3 regions of the Massilia scottii genome follow, and region 3 is predicted to be linked to each of the others. Evidence: riboswitches for the same ligand, from Rfam matches in the RefSeq annotation. Region 3 holds a riboswitch; each other region holds the start of a gene.
The links. Region 3 has a riboswitch for cobalamin ahead of RBA41_RS32300 (TonB-dependent receptor plug domain-containing protein). Riboswitches for the same ligand answer to the same signal wherever they lie in the genome.
Positions count from the first base shown of each region.

Region 1 (4,524 bases), on a different contig from region 3:
GAGCGTGGCTGCCGGGCGGGTCGCCGCCGTGCCGGGATTGTTGAACGGTCCTTACCAGGTGCGTTTCGAGAACGGCCGCAGCCTGGCGTTCTTCAGCCAGGGGGACATGGTGCTGGCGCGTGATCCTGAGGGCCGCACGCGGCTGACGGGGCGTTTCGGTGTCAACGACTACGTGGCGCGCGTGATCGACCGCGAAGGCGGCACGGCGGCGCCGGAGGCGGCCAAGGCGCTGGCGGTGGCGGCGCGCACCTATCTGCAGCAGAACGCGCAGTGGGCCGAGGGCTGCCAGCGTATTGCCGACAGCAGCGCGACGCAGCGCGTCAGTCCGCAGCCGGCCAGCGTGGACGCGCGCGCCATCGCCAACTGGACCGACCAGCTGGTGCTGTCCGGCGTGAATGTGCGCTATCACGCCGATACGGCCTCGAAAGATACGATGGCGTGGAGCCAGGCCGTGGCCCAGGCGGGGCAGGGGATGCGCTTCGACGCGATCCTGGCGTCGGCCTATCCGCGCGCCGACCTGACCACGCTCTCCGGCGGCGACTCGCAGCAGTGCGTGCGCCTGCCAGGCGCCGAAGCGTGGCTGGCGCGCGAACTGCCGCGGTGGGAACGCGTACTGCGCAAGGAAGCGGGCTATGAAACGCCGCTTGAGCTGCCGGCGGTATGCCATCTGGCGCGCGGCACGCCGTATTCGGAGCAGTCGCGCAACCGCATTTATGTGCGCGGTCTGGCCAGCCGTGAAGACCGCATCACCCTGGCGCACGAGTTCCTGCATCTGGGTCTGCGCAATCACCCGCGCGGGCAGGATGAAGCCCTCGTTGAGCGGCTGGCACGGCGCCTTGTCGATACTCGCCTCGAAGCGAGTCAATGAATAATACGAAGCTGATCATGAAAATATTGTTGATACCCGCACTGCTGCTGTCCACTGCCGCCCTGGCACAGGTGAAGATCGATTCGCCCAACAGCGGCTGGCGCAATTCGAAGGGTGCCAAGGAAGCGTACACGCAGGACGTGAATTATCCGGCGGCGTCGGTCAGCGTGCAGGACGGGCAGAGCCCGACGGCCGAAATCCGCGGACGCATCGCCGCCAAGGGCAAGGACAAGCCGGCCACGCTGGTGGTGAACGGCGTGGCGATGCCGATGGCGGTCCAGGAAGACGGCAGCTTCGCGCGGCCTTACGCCTTCGGGCGCGGCTCGAACAGCGTGGAAGTGCGCTCGCCCGACGGCAAGGCGCGCAGCCGCAGCCAGTTCCTCGATTCGTACGCCGGCAAGACCCAGTCGCGCGTGCGCGTAGTGCTGTCGTGGGACAGTCCCGGCACGGATGTCGACCTGCACGTGGTCGCCCCCGACGGCGGCCACTCGTGGTACGGCAACCGCGTCATGCCCAACGGCGGCGCGCTTGATGTCGACGTCACCACCGGGTACGGGCCGGAGATCTTTTCCAGCGCCGCGCCGCCGAAAGGGAACTACCACGTCTACGTGAACTACTACGGGGCCGGCCAGGAAGTCGGCATCCTGACGGTGGCGCAGGTAGCCATCATCACCAATGAAAATTCACCGAACGAGCGCCAGGAAGTGGTTCGCGTGCCGCTGCGCGCGCCGGGTGAGCTGACACTGGTCAAATCGTTTGTTTATCCCTGATTTGAGCGTTCGATTGGACCTGATGGAAGACCCCGAGTATGAAGCGCTGGGAGACGTCATCGTCGGCCCGCGCGACCCGGTCCAATCGATCCACTCGTATTGGAAGGCGGCCGCGCAATACGGTCTGGCCGACCTGTTCCTCGATGGCGGCGATGATAGCGCGCCTGGCATGCCGGAGGCGATCGACTGGTTGACGTTGTCCGCCGCGCAAGGTAACGCGGCCGCCATCGAACGCCTCGCCACGCTCCGAAAACAACGCTCGTCATCGGCGCTTTGACAGTTCTTGAACGGCATGTAAAACTGTCGACAGGAAATACGATCCTGGCTGCGCACGACCGCGACAGCCGTTCTGACGAAATGGGAGTGCAAGTGAGTACTGCAGCATGGATCTACGATGCCAGCATCGTTATCAGGAACGCTAGGCAACCGGAGGCGTTTAACGCGATTCGCACATCGTTCGAAGGCTGCGACTCCTTCTTCGCCGAACGCGCGCGCGCCGAACGCGACTTTCCGGCATTCCTTGAATCGATCGGCTTCACCAGCCAGCGCCAGGAAGGCGCGCTGCTGATCGACGGCGGCGACATCGACATCATCACCAACTGGCTGATTCGCCTGTTCGACACGCTCGGGCCCTTCGTCGAAGCCGGCGGCGTGCTGGAGATCCGCGATGAAGAAGGCGAGCAGATGACCTTCTGCTACGACGGCAATCAGATGGATATCGAATTCAGCGAGTAAGGTAGCGCGGCTTCGTGCTACATTGGCACCCCTGAATTTTGAAGGAGTGCCACGCCATGCCACCCAATCCCAGCATCGCTTCGATCCGCGCCCGCCTTCTCGGCGGGATGGCTGCTTACATGGGGCGCTGCGCCGAAGACCCGGAGAGCGAGGCTCCGTACGGCCAGGCCGAGATCGACGAGTGCGCCGGAATCCTCGACACTTATGCCGCTGCCGTGGAAAAGCTCCCCCAACCTGCAGCCCCCGCCGCGATCATGAAAGAAGTCGAACGCGTCGTCCTTGCCCTCAATGCGTTTGATGAACGCTGCAGCGTGATCGAGACCGAAGAGCGCGAAAGCCTGTGCGACATCATCTACCTGGTTGCCAAGGATGCGGGCCTGGAAGCCGACGAAGACATCACCGAACAATGGCGCGACTGGTAAATTCGTCCGCTGCGCACACGCCGGCCCGCGCAACCTTGCAATTTATATAGTCCAGACCTATACTTCGCCGGTAGTCAAGCTTCTGGTTCTGGCAAACGATCGTTTGCCGGATTAAATGGGAAGCCGGTGCGACCTCTCAAGGGGGGCAAAGCCGGCGCTGCCCCCGCAACGGTAAGCGAGTCAAGGATGTGCATCAAGCCACTGTGCCTAGTCAGCATGGGAAGGCGCATATCCGGGAAGGGTTTTTTGCCCCGCCACTCGCCAGCCCGGAAACCAGCCGAAGCGGTAAGTCGTTTGTATCGCGGAGGGCGATCCAGGTGGATCGCTGCGTTCCGCACCCCATCTCACGTTCCTTCTCCCCGTACAAGCCCCGGTTGCCGGACAGGGCAAGACGCGCGCGTCTGCATTTGCCTGGCTTTATGCGAAATGCTTTAGGAAGGAATGCCATGTCGCCGATCCGTAGCTTCATCACCACCGCCGATGAACAAGTCCCGTTTGTCTCCATCAAGGAGCGCATTGTGCAGGCCATGTGCGCCGCCAGCCTTGGCATCGTGCTGCTGTACGGTGCCGGTTTCGCCTCGATGGAAGCGCTGCACAACGCGGCGCACGACAGCCGCCACTCGGCCGGCTTCCCATGCCACTGATCCGCACCGCGCCCGCGGCAAGCCTGGGCACCTTCAACCGCATCATCGCCAGCGCAGCGGCGGCCGGCATCCTGGCCGGCCTGCTGCTGACCGGCGTGCAGCAGCTGCAAGTGGCACCCATTATCTTGCAGGCCGAGGTGTTCGAGAGCGCCGCGCCGAAGGCACTGGAGCAGGCCGCACCGCACAGCCACGCCGACGCCACGCCGCACGAACACGCGGATGAGGGCGCCCATGAACACGGCGGCTGGCAGCCGGACGACGGCGCCGAGCGCACCTTCTACACGGCGGTGGCCAACATCAGCGCCGGCGTCGGCTTCGCGCTGCTGCTGGCAGCGGCCATCAGCCTGCATGGCGGCGCAAGCGGCTGGCGCGCGGGCGTGCTGTGGGGCGCGGCCGGCTACACGGTCTTTTTCGTGGCGCCCTCGGTCGGCCTGCCGCCCGAGCTGCCGGGTACCGTCGCGGCGCCGCTGCTGGCGCGCCAGTTGTGGTGGACCGCCACCGTCATGGCCAGCGCGGGCGGGCTGGCGCTGCTGGTCTTCGCCAAGAACTGGCCGCTCAGGATCGCCGGCGCCTTGCTGCTGTTCGTGCCGCATCTGGTCGGTTCGCCCCAGCCGAAGGTCCATTCGAGCAGCGCACCGCCCGAGCTGGCGCTGAGCTTCCTGTACGCGACCTTGCTGGCCAATGCCGCCTTCTGGGTGGCCATGGGCGCGCTGGCGGGCTATTTCTACAAGAAATTCGGCTGACCGATGCGTACCCATGACCGGCACGTGTTCATGTGCGTCGGCCCGCGCTGCACCGAAAACGGCGTGCAGGCGCAGGCCGTGTTCGAGCACATGGGGCGCGAGATCGACGCCCATCCGGACCTCTGCGTCAAGCGCACCCGCACGCACTGCATGGTCGCATGCCGTAATGAAGGGCCGATCGTGGTGGTGTACCCGGAAGGCGTGTGGTACCGGCGCGTCGACGAAGCGGCAGCAGGGCGCATCGTCGCCGAGCACCTGATCGGCGGCGCCGAAGTGACCGACCTGATTTTCCATCGCATCGGCGAAGGCGACACAATTGTGGCGGACCATGACATCACCTGA
Region 1 is NZ_JAVCWM010000004.1:384,304-388,827, reverse strand. It holds gene RBA41_RS07770 (DUF2300 domain-containing protein) at 1-868, shown strand, start outside; gene RBA41_RS07765 (YfaP family protein) at 886-1,638, shown strand; gene RBA41_RS07760 (SEL1-like repeat protein) at 1,652-1,915, shown strand; gene RBA41_RS07755 (hypothetical protein) at 2,008-2,373, shown strand; gene RBA41_RS07750 (hypothetical protein) at 2,430-2,795, shown strand; cobalamin riboswitch at 2,862-3,091, shown strand; gene RBA41_RS07745 (CbtB domain-containing protein) at 3,242-3,439, shown strand; gene RBA41_RS07740 (CbtA family protein) at 3,430-4,182, shown strand; gene RBA41_RS07735 ((2Fe-2S) ferredoxin domain-containing protein) at 4,186-4,524, shown strand; gene RBA41_RS07730 (cobaltochelatase subunit CobN) at 4,511-4,524, shown strand, end outside.
Region 1: it holds a riboswitch for cobalamin, as region 3 does, so the genes downstream of both, RBA41_RS07745 (CbtB domain-containing protein) here and RBA41_RS32300 (TonB-dependent receptor plug domain-containing protein) in region 3, are expected to answer to the same signal.

Region 2 (4,524 bases), on a different contig from region 3:
ACAGCAGCAGCAGGCGCCATTGCAGCGCCGCGCGCGCCGCTCGCGGCACTGCTGCAATCGAAAAGGCAGGGGAGGCGCTCATTACACGGTCGCAATCAGGGAAAAGAGGATGCTGAACATCGCCGCCAGGTCGCCGGCCCAGCGGCGCGCGGCGCTGCCGTCCGCCTCCAGCGTGCGGCTGTCATCGAGTTTGCTGGCGTCGAGGTAGTGCAGGCGGCTCGGGTCGAGTTCGGCCGATACCGCCTTGACCGGCTTGACCCAGCTGAAGGTGCGCGCGCGCTGCTGGTCGTCCCACGCCACGGTTTCACTGCTGCCGTCGGCGAATTTGACCACCACGGTTTGCGCGACCGGGGCGCCGCGCCGCTCCAGGGTGACGCTGGTGCGCCACGCGCCCGCGCCGCCGGCCTTGGCCGACGCCTCTGCCTCGCTCGCGAAGCGCGCAATGCGGTCGTCCACGCTGGCCGTGCCGTACACCTGCTGCGCGAACGCGGCGTGGACGGCGGCGCGCTGCCCGCTCACCTCGGCCAGCGTCTCGCGCAGATCGGCGATGCTCGGATGGCGGAACTTCCAGCGCCGGTAGTATTCCTTGAAGGCGCGCCCGGTCGCCTCCTTGCCGATGCGTGCCTCCAGGTCGCGCAGCACGGTGGCGCTGCGTACGTACACCGGGCCAATGCCCTGCTTGCGCATGTGGGCGTTCTGTCCGAGCGGTTCCGCCGCTTCGGCGGGCGCGGTGTCATAACGCTCGACGTCGAAGCCCTTGAACCCCGGCGCGATGCCCAGCGCCGCGAGCAGCGGCGGCCCGAGATAGGCGTCCTTGCCGGTGTCGCGCAGCATGCGATGGTTCCAGAATTCGTTCAGGCCTTCGTCGAGCATCGGTTCTTCAGTCTCGTTCGACGCCAGGATGCCGTGGAAGTAACTGTGGCCGACTTCGTGGATCGTGACGAGATCGAGGTCGAAGGCGGCGGCCGTGCGCGGCACCACCTTGTCGTAACCGTTGACGGTGATGAAGGTCGGGTACTCCATGGCGCCGGCGTTGTCGGCGTTCAGCGGCGGGATCACAATGGTCAGCGTCTTGTACGGATACGGTCCGAGCGTCGTCGAAAAATAGGTCAGCGCCTCGGTGGCCGCTTTCAGCGCCGGCGCGGCGCTGGCCGCGCGGTCGGGCGGGAACAGTACCGACAGCGCAACCTGCGGGCTGCCCGGCGCGCTCCAGGTACCGCGCAGGGGCGGCGCCGTGCGATTGTCGGCGGTCCAGGCGAAATCGTGGACGTCGCCCTGCACGTAGTGGTGCGTCAGCATGCCGCCCTGTTCCACCGGTGGCCCCTGCAGTTCGCCGGTGGCGCCCACGGTGTAGCCCTTGGGCGCGGTGAGCTTGACATCGAAGCGGCCGAAGTCGGCGTAGAACTCGGTCTCGTGGTGATATTCGTGCACGTTCCAGCGCGCCCTGGCGGCGCCGCGTTCGCCAGGCAGTTCCAGCACCCCGATCTTGGGGAACCACTGGCCCACCAGGTGAAAGCTGCCGACATGGCCGGTACTGGCCACCACGCGCGGCAATTGGGTCAGGAAGGTGATATCGAAGCTGGTGGAAGCGCCTGGCGCCACCGGCGCCGGCAGGTCGAAGCGCACCACCGTCTCGTCGGTGGCGGGGCCGTTGTCGGGGTGGACGAACGACCAGTCGACCCTGGCACCGCCCTGGGTCACGCTGCGCAGGGTGATATGGCCCCATTCGCCGGGGGCGATGGTGGCGTTGTAGCCGGATTCGCGCTGCTCGGTGAAGAAGGTGCTGCCGGCGCTTTTGAAGGCGTTCATGTACAGGTGCAGGTAGACGCTGCGCACGGTCTCCTTGCTGCGGTTGCGCCAGGTGAGTTTCTGCTTGCCGTCGACCGTGTGCGCTACCGGGTCGAGCGTCGCTTCGATCCGGTAGTCGACCACGCGGTCCGACAGGGTCGCTTCGCTGCCGCTGCGCGGCCCGCCCCACGCGTCCGGGGAGCTCGGCACGCTCACCGCGCTGGCCGAGGGCATGGCGAAGCCGATGCCGACGTCGGTCACCGGTTCCGGAATCGGCGTGATGGTGATGTCGGCCTGCGCCATCAGCTCGGCCCCCGCGACGGCGGCTGCCGCCAGCAGGAGCGCCCTCTGGGCCATGGTTCGGGTACGCGCTTGCATGCATTCTCCTGCGCCGCCGGGCGCTTCGATTGGTAACAGGTCTGGCTGGTGGGCAGCCGGCCGCACAGCATGCCACAACGCCCGCCGGGCCGCGGTCCGGATGGCGACTCCGATTATAATGGCGCAGTTTTGGTGCCCGCCCGCGTCTTCACGCCGGCAGTTAAACGGGAAACACGCAGTGTGCTGCCCCCGCAACGGTACTGCAAGCCGTCGTTACTGACGTCGTGCGAGCCCGGATACCGGCCAAAACAGGTGGACATGATGCCGCGCAGCGCGCCTCTGTCCGTGCAATCCGGCTTGCGGGGACGCAGGCCCGGACTCTATTTTCTGAAGACGACATCATGATTTCTGCAGTATCGCCGCGCCGTGCGCTCTCCGCCAGGCCGCTCGCGCTGGTTTCCGCCCTGTCCCTGTGTTTCATGTCCAGCGCCGCGCTGGCCGCCGATGGCCAGGCCCAGGCCCAGGCCCAGACCCTGCCCGCCGTGACCGTGACCGGCGCCCGCTTTGCCAGCGACCCGGCGCTGGCCCCGATCGGCGCGACCGTCATCAGCGCCGACGACATCCGCCGCGCCGGCGCGGCCGACGTCAACCAGGCCATCCGCCAGATCGGCGGCGTGTACGGCCGCCAGAGCCTGGACGGCTCGCCCGATTTCAGCCTCGACCTGCGCGGCTTCGGCACCAACAGCAGCCAGAACATGGTGGTCACCCTGGACGGCGTGCGCATGTCCGAAAGTGAATTGAGCAATGCGACCCTGTCGTCGATCCCGATCGAGACCGTCGAGCGCATCGAAATCATCCGCGGCGGCGCCAGCGTGCTGTATGGCGAAGGCGCCACCGGCGGCGTGATCCACATCGTCACGCGCCGTCCCGAGGCCAATGGCGGGCGCGGCATGCTGCGCGCCGAAACCGGTCAGTTCAACCTGCGCGACCTGCGCGCCGCCGTGGCCCGGTCATGGAACGGGTTCGCGCTCGACGCCTCGGTCGGCAGCCAGCGCACCGACAATTACCGCGACCATAACAGCTTCGAGCTCGATACCTTCAGCGGCGGCGCCCAGTGGGCATACCAGGGTGGCCGCACCGGCCTGCGCTACGACCGTGCGCGCCAGGAATCGGAATTGCCGGGCGCCCTGAGCATGCAACAGTTCCGCGACAACCCGCGCCAGGCCAGCACGCCAGACGATGTGGGCTCGCTCGATTCGGACCGCCTGACCGCGTTCGTGGAGCAGCGCGTCGGCAGCGTCGACCTGGCCGCCGAACTGTCGCGCCGCGAGCGCACGGTCCGTTCCACCTATTTCTACACCTTCGAGGGCGTGCGCGCAGCCTCGAAGTCGACCTACGACAGCGCCCAGACCCAGTTCTCGCCGCGCCTGCGCCACCTTGCGCACATGGGCGGCATGCTCAATGAGCTGGTGGCCGGCGTGGACCTTGTGAAGTGGTCGCGCGTGACCGATTCGGACTACTCGAACGCCGACGCCACGCAAAAATCGCGGGCGCTGTACGTGCGCGATGAACTCAAGTTCGGCGGCGCGCACAAAGCCCGCGTGGCCGTTGGCGCGCGCCGCGAACGGTTCGAGAAGGATGCCACCGACGCGCGCGCCTTCGCCGCACCGTATGCCAGCAAGACCACCCTCAACGCCTGGGAAGTGCAGGGCAGCGCCAACGTCATGCCGATGGTAGAACTGTACGCCAAGGCCGGGCGCAGCTACCGCGTGGCCAACGTCGACGAGAACGGCTACCGTTCCTCGTCCGCCGTGCTGGCGCCGCAAACCTCGCGCGACCTGGAACTGGGCGTCGCATACGGCGATGCGGCCATGGGCGCAAACGCGCGCGTGTTCCGCCATCAGTTGCGCAACGAGATTTTCTACGACCCGACCGTGAACGGCGGCTACGGCGCCAACACCAACCTCGATCCGACCGGGCGCAAGGGCGTGGAGCTCGATGTCCACGCCAGCATCGCGCGCGACTGGCGCGTGAGCGGCAACTGGCAGCACGTGCTGGCGCGCTTCACCGGCGGCCCGAACGCCGGGCGCGAGATGGTGCTGGTACCGAAGAACGTGGTCTCGGCGCGCCTGGCCTGGGTGCCGGGCAATGGCCACAGCGCCGACATCGGCGCCCAGTGGGCCGGCAGCCAGCGCTTCGGCGCCGACTTCGCCAACACCTGCGGCGTGCGCATGGCATCAAGCACCACCTTCGACGCGCGTTACGCGCTCCAAGTCGGCGCCTGGGAATTCGCGGTGGCGGGCCTGAACCTGGCCGACAAGCGCTACACCAGCAATGCGTACGGCTGCAACAGCGGCATTTATCCGAGCGACGCTCGCCAGGTGAAGGTCTCGGCGCGCTACGACTTCTGATGCGCAA
Region 2 is NZ_JAVCWM010000012.1:210,509-215,032, reverse strand. It holds gene RBA41_RS18565 (hypothetical protein) at 1-82, opposite strand, end outside; gene RBA41_RS18560 (M1 family metallopeptidase) at 82-2,166, opposite strand; cobalamin riboswitch at 2,280-2,428, shown strand; gene RBA41_RS18555 (TonB-dependent receptor) at 2,508-4,517, shown strand; gene RBA41_RS18550 (cobalamin-binding protein) at 4,517-4,524, shown strand, end outside.
Region 2: it holds a riboswitch for cobalamin, as region 3 does, so the genes downstream of both, RBA41_RS18555 (TonB-dependent receptor) here and RBA41_RS32300 (TonB-dependent receptor plug domain-containing protein) in region 3, are expected to answer to the same signal.

Region 3 (4,524 bases):
GGCGCGAGCACGGTGCGCGCCAGCGTATCGGCCAGCACCAGGAAGGCGCCGCCGGCCAGCGTGGCTGCGGGGATCAGCAGGCGGTGATCGGGGCCACAGGCGAAACGGCAGGCATGCGGCACGATCAGGCCGACGAAGCCGATGCTGCCGGCGCTGGTGACGGCGCTGGCGGTCAGCATGCCGGAACAGAAAAACAGGCCCTTGCGCAGCGCGCTGACGGGAATGCCCAGGGTGGCGGCAGCTTCCGCGTGCAGCGCCAGGACGTTCAGCGACCGGGCGCTGCGCAGGGCGAAGGCCAGGCCCACGGCCAGCACGATCCACGGCAGCGGGCGCAGGGGAGCACCGGCGATGTCGCCGATCATCCAGAAAATCATGCTGCGCAAGCGGCTTTCGGGCGCGATCGAGAGCATCAAGGTCACCAGCGCGATGCAGGACGTGGAGATAATCGCGCCGGTCAGCAGCAGCAGGGACGAGCCGCCTTCGGCCGCCGCATTGCCGCGCAAGTCGCGCCGCGCCAAGAGATACAGCAGCATCGAGACGGCCACCGCACCCACGAATGCAGCCAGGTCGACCATCCACATGGCCCACATGAACAGCAGCGCGGCCAGCGCGCCGACCGAGGCGCCGGCCGAGATGCCCAGTACATACGGCTCGGCCAGGGGATTGCGCAGCAAGGCTTGCATCATCACGCCAGCCAGCGCGAGCGCGCCGCCGGTCACGAAAGCGACCAGCGCGCGCGACAGGCGCAGGTCGAGCAGGGTGGCGGCCAGGGTCGAGGTATCGCCTTTCGCAAGCGCCATCAGCGCGCCCGGCATCTCCGCCAGCGGGACCGGCACCGAGCCGACCATCCCGGCGACCACCAGGCTTGCCAATGCCAGCAAGGAGAGCGCCGTGATGACGACGCTGGCCCGGTGGCGCATGTTGCGAAAGAACGGATGCATGCGATTCCTATCTACTGCCGTAGCGGATGCCGGCAAACACCTGGCGGCCGGCGGTGGCGTAAGTGCGCGCCAGGTCGTACTGTTTGTCGGCGGCGTTGCTCAACCGTAGCACGGCCGACCAGTCGGGGGCAAAGCGATACTCGGCAAACAGGTTCACCAGCCCGTAGCCGGGCAGCGTGTTGCGGTTGGCCAGGTCGTCGAAGCGCTTGCCGGACAGCTGCACGCCCGCACCGGCAACCAGCGTGCCGGCCGTGTACTCGATGGCGAATTTGGCGTGGCGCTTGGCGCGCCGCTGCAGGTTTTTGCCGGTGGTGTCGTCGCGCGGGTCCTGCAGGTCGAGCGAGCCGCTCATGTCGAAGGCGCCCATGCGGGTGCGTGCGCCGATGCTGATGCCTTCCAAAGTGGCGCGGTTGACGTTGTAGGCGCAGCCGTATGGATGCGTATCCTGCTGGACCGGACATGTGGTGGTGTTGACCAGGAGGTCTTTCAGGCGGTTGCGGTAGTAGACCGCGCTGGCTTCAAGCGTGCCATCGTTGTAATACACGCCGCCTTCGACGTTCTTGCCTTGTTCGGGCTTGTTGGTGTCGACCCCGTAACCCGGGTAATACAGTTCGTTGAAGGTCGGTGCGCGAAAGCCGGTTCCGGCGCTGGCGTTCACGCGCAGCGCGCGCGTGAGTTTGTAGCCGTAGCCCACGCCGCCGGTGATCTTGTTGCCGTACTGGGTGCTGTCGTCGCGCCGCGCGCTGGCGCTGGCCAGATGGTTGCCGCGCTTGAGCGAGTAGGCGGCAGCCACGGAATTGGTCGCGCGGCTGGTGTTCAAGGCGCGCGTGGTGTCGGCGAACACGTCTTCCACCCGGCGTTCCAGAACCAGTTGCAGCAGGTCGCTGCCCAGGGCGATGTCGTTCTGCATGCTGTAGGCGTGCAGGCGCGTGTCGATACGGTTGCTGCTCGTCGCACTGGTGAAGTTGACCGATTTGTCGTCGGCCTCGGATGCCTGCAGGCTGACTTTCCAGTTGCGCGTGATCTCGTGTTTCGAGTACACGGCGATGTTGTCCATGTTCTGCACGCTGCGCACGTCGAAGGGACCTGCGCCCGCATCGTACTGCGACTTGAGATGGCTGTGCAGGTACAGCAGGCCCGCTTCGTGGCCCTTGGCCAGCACGATGCCCAGCTGGCCGGTGGCGCTGTCGCGCGCATAGCCGTCGTTGTCCTGATTGTAGGAGAAGTTGCCCGGTTTGGTGGCCGAGAAGCCGTCATCCTTGTCCTTCGACACACCGAAGGCGTAGCTGATGCTGTTCTCGCCTTCGCTGGCGCCGGCCACGCCGAACGCCATCGAGCGCGCCTTGTCGCTGCCCGCTTCAACGGCGGCCGTGACGTTTGGCGCTCCGGCGCCGCGCCGGGTGAAAATCTGCACCACGCCGCCGATGGCGTCGGCGCCATACATGGTGGCCAGCGGGCCGTAGACGATTTCGATGCGGTCGACGTTCGCCAGCGGCAGCGTGGCCCAGTTGGCGATGCCGATCGTGGACGAGCCAATGCGCACGCCGTCGACCAGCACCACGGTCTGCTTGGCGTCGCCGCCGCGGATGAACACTTGCGATGCGGTGCCCGGACCGCCGTTACGCGTGATCTCGATGCCGCGCTGCTTTTGCAGCAGTTCGACCACGCTGCTTGCGCCCGAGCGGGCGATGTCAGTGGCGCTGATCAGCACATGGTCGCTCAGCACGTCGCTGGATGGCTGCGGCGCGCGCGTGGCGGTGATGATGACGGCGGCAACGGCCGTATCGGCGGCGCTGTCGGCCAGGGCATAAGGGGAGGTAAAAGCTAGCGCGAGCGACGTCAGGGCCGCGTGGCGTACAACAGGAAAGGTCATGACAAATCTTCAGTGAGTGCGATTGCGAGCAACCGGCCGACGTCCCCGTTGGCCAGATTGAAAAGGAACGCGCAAATCCTGCACGTTCCCACCTGTCCTGGCCGGTATCCGGGCTGGCAAATGCGGCCGTCTCACCTTCCCATGCCAAATGCACAGTGGTCGTTCGAGGCGGCTCGTCGCCATGTCAGCGACATTTGCTTACCGTTGCGGGGGCAGCACACGTTGGCCTGTTGCAGGCTTCGTGTTTCCCAGTTTAACTGCGCTCATGGACATGGGCGCGGGCACCAAAACCCGATAATTATACACAGTCGATGATGACGGTCCCGCCGTAGGCGATGGCGTGGGGATGCTGCGCCGCTTCCAGCGCCATGGCCTCGGGACCCAGGCCGCGTGCGCGCGCCGACAGCAGGCGGATGGTGCCGGCGTGGCAGATGACGATGGCGCAGGGCGCTTGCGCGCGCATGCAGTCGGCATAAAACGCGGACACGCGCCGCGCCATATCGACCACGCTTTCGCCGCCGCCGGGGCGGTAGCAGGCCATGTCGGCGGCCCAGGCATCGATGCCGGCACGGTCGATGTCGTCCCAGCGGCGCATTTCCCAGTCGCCGAAATCGAGTTCGGCCAGGCGCGCGTCATACCGCACCGCCGCGCCGCCGATTGCCGCAGCCAGTATGGCACAGCGCCGCAGCGGGCTGGAAAACACCGGCGCGCCGGCGGGCAGGGTGGCGCGCAGGGCGGGCAGGGCCAGCGCCTGCGAATCAGGATCGACAGCCAGGTCGGTGCGCCCGTAGCACACGCCGGATGCTACCTGCGGCGCCAGGTGGCGTACCAGGTACAGGCGCATTCTCAGCCCCACAGGCCGTGATGGAAAAACGCCAGCAGCGCCAGGTAGATGACCACTTCGGCCACCTGCTGCACGGCGCCCAGGCAGTCGCCGGTATAGCCGCCGATGCGGCGCAGGCACTTGGCGCCCAGCCACCACGCCGCCAGCGCGGCCCCGGTCACGCTAGCGAGCAGCGCAAGCCAGGGCAGCATGCCGGCCGTGGCCAGCGCCAGTGCAGGCACGCCGGCGCAGGCGCAGGCGATGCCGAATTCCCGGTTGCTCATATGCTGGGCCATCGGCTTGGCCTTGCCATCGGCGCGCGCATATTCCATTTCCCAGATCAGGCTCACCGCGGCCAGGCGCGACAAAGGATGGGCGATGAACAGCGCGGCGATAGCGGCGGGCACGGACAGAAACGACAGCAGCGCGCACTTGAGCGCCACCGTCAGCCCCATGCCGACCGCGCCGTAGGTGCCGATGCGCGAGTCCTTCATGATCTCCAGCACCCGCTCGGTGCTCAAGCCGCCGCCGAAGCCGTCGCACATGTCGGCCAGGCCGTCCTCGTGGAAGGCGCCGGTCAGGTAGATCGCCGCCGCCGTCGACAGCAGCACCGCCACCGGGGCCGGCCATAGCAATGACGCGCCGGCATACACCGCCGCGGCCACCGCCGCCACCACCACGCCGACCAGCGGAAAATAGCGCGACGCGTGGTGCAGCCAGGACGGGTCGAATCCGACCCAGCCCGGAATCGGCATGCGGGTGAAGAATTGCAGCGCGATGAAGAACAGCCGGCACTGGTGGACGATGCTGGCCATGGTGTGTACTTACGCCGACTGGCCGCTGACGCGCGCCGACTGGAAGGTGGCCATCTCGCCGAGGAAGTTGAC
Region 3 is NZ_JAVCWM010000044.1:16,314-20,837, forward strand. It holds gene RBA41_RS32295 (FecCD family ABC transporter permease) at 1-941, opposite strand, end outside; gene RBA41_RS32300 (TonB-dependent receptor plug domain-containing protein) at 949-2,814, opposite strand; cobalamin riboswitch at 2,897-3,118, opposite strand; gene RBA41_RS32305 (histidine phosphatase family protein) at 3,113-3,658, opposite strand; gene RBA41_RS32310 (adenosylcobinamide-GDP ribazoletransferase) at 3,661-4,452, opposite strand; gene cobT (nicotinate-nucleotide--dimethylbenzimidazole phosphoribosyltransferase) at 4,462-4,524, opposite strand, start outside.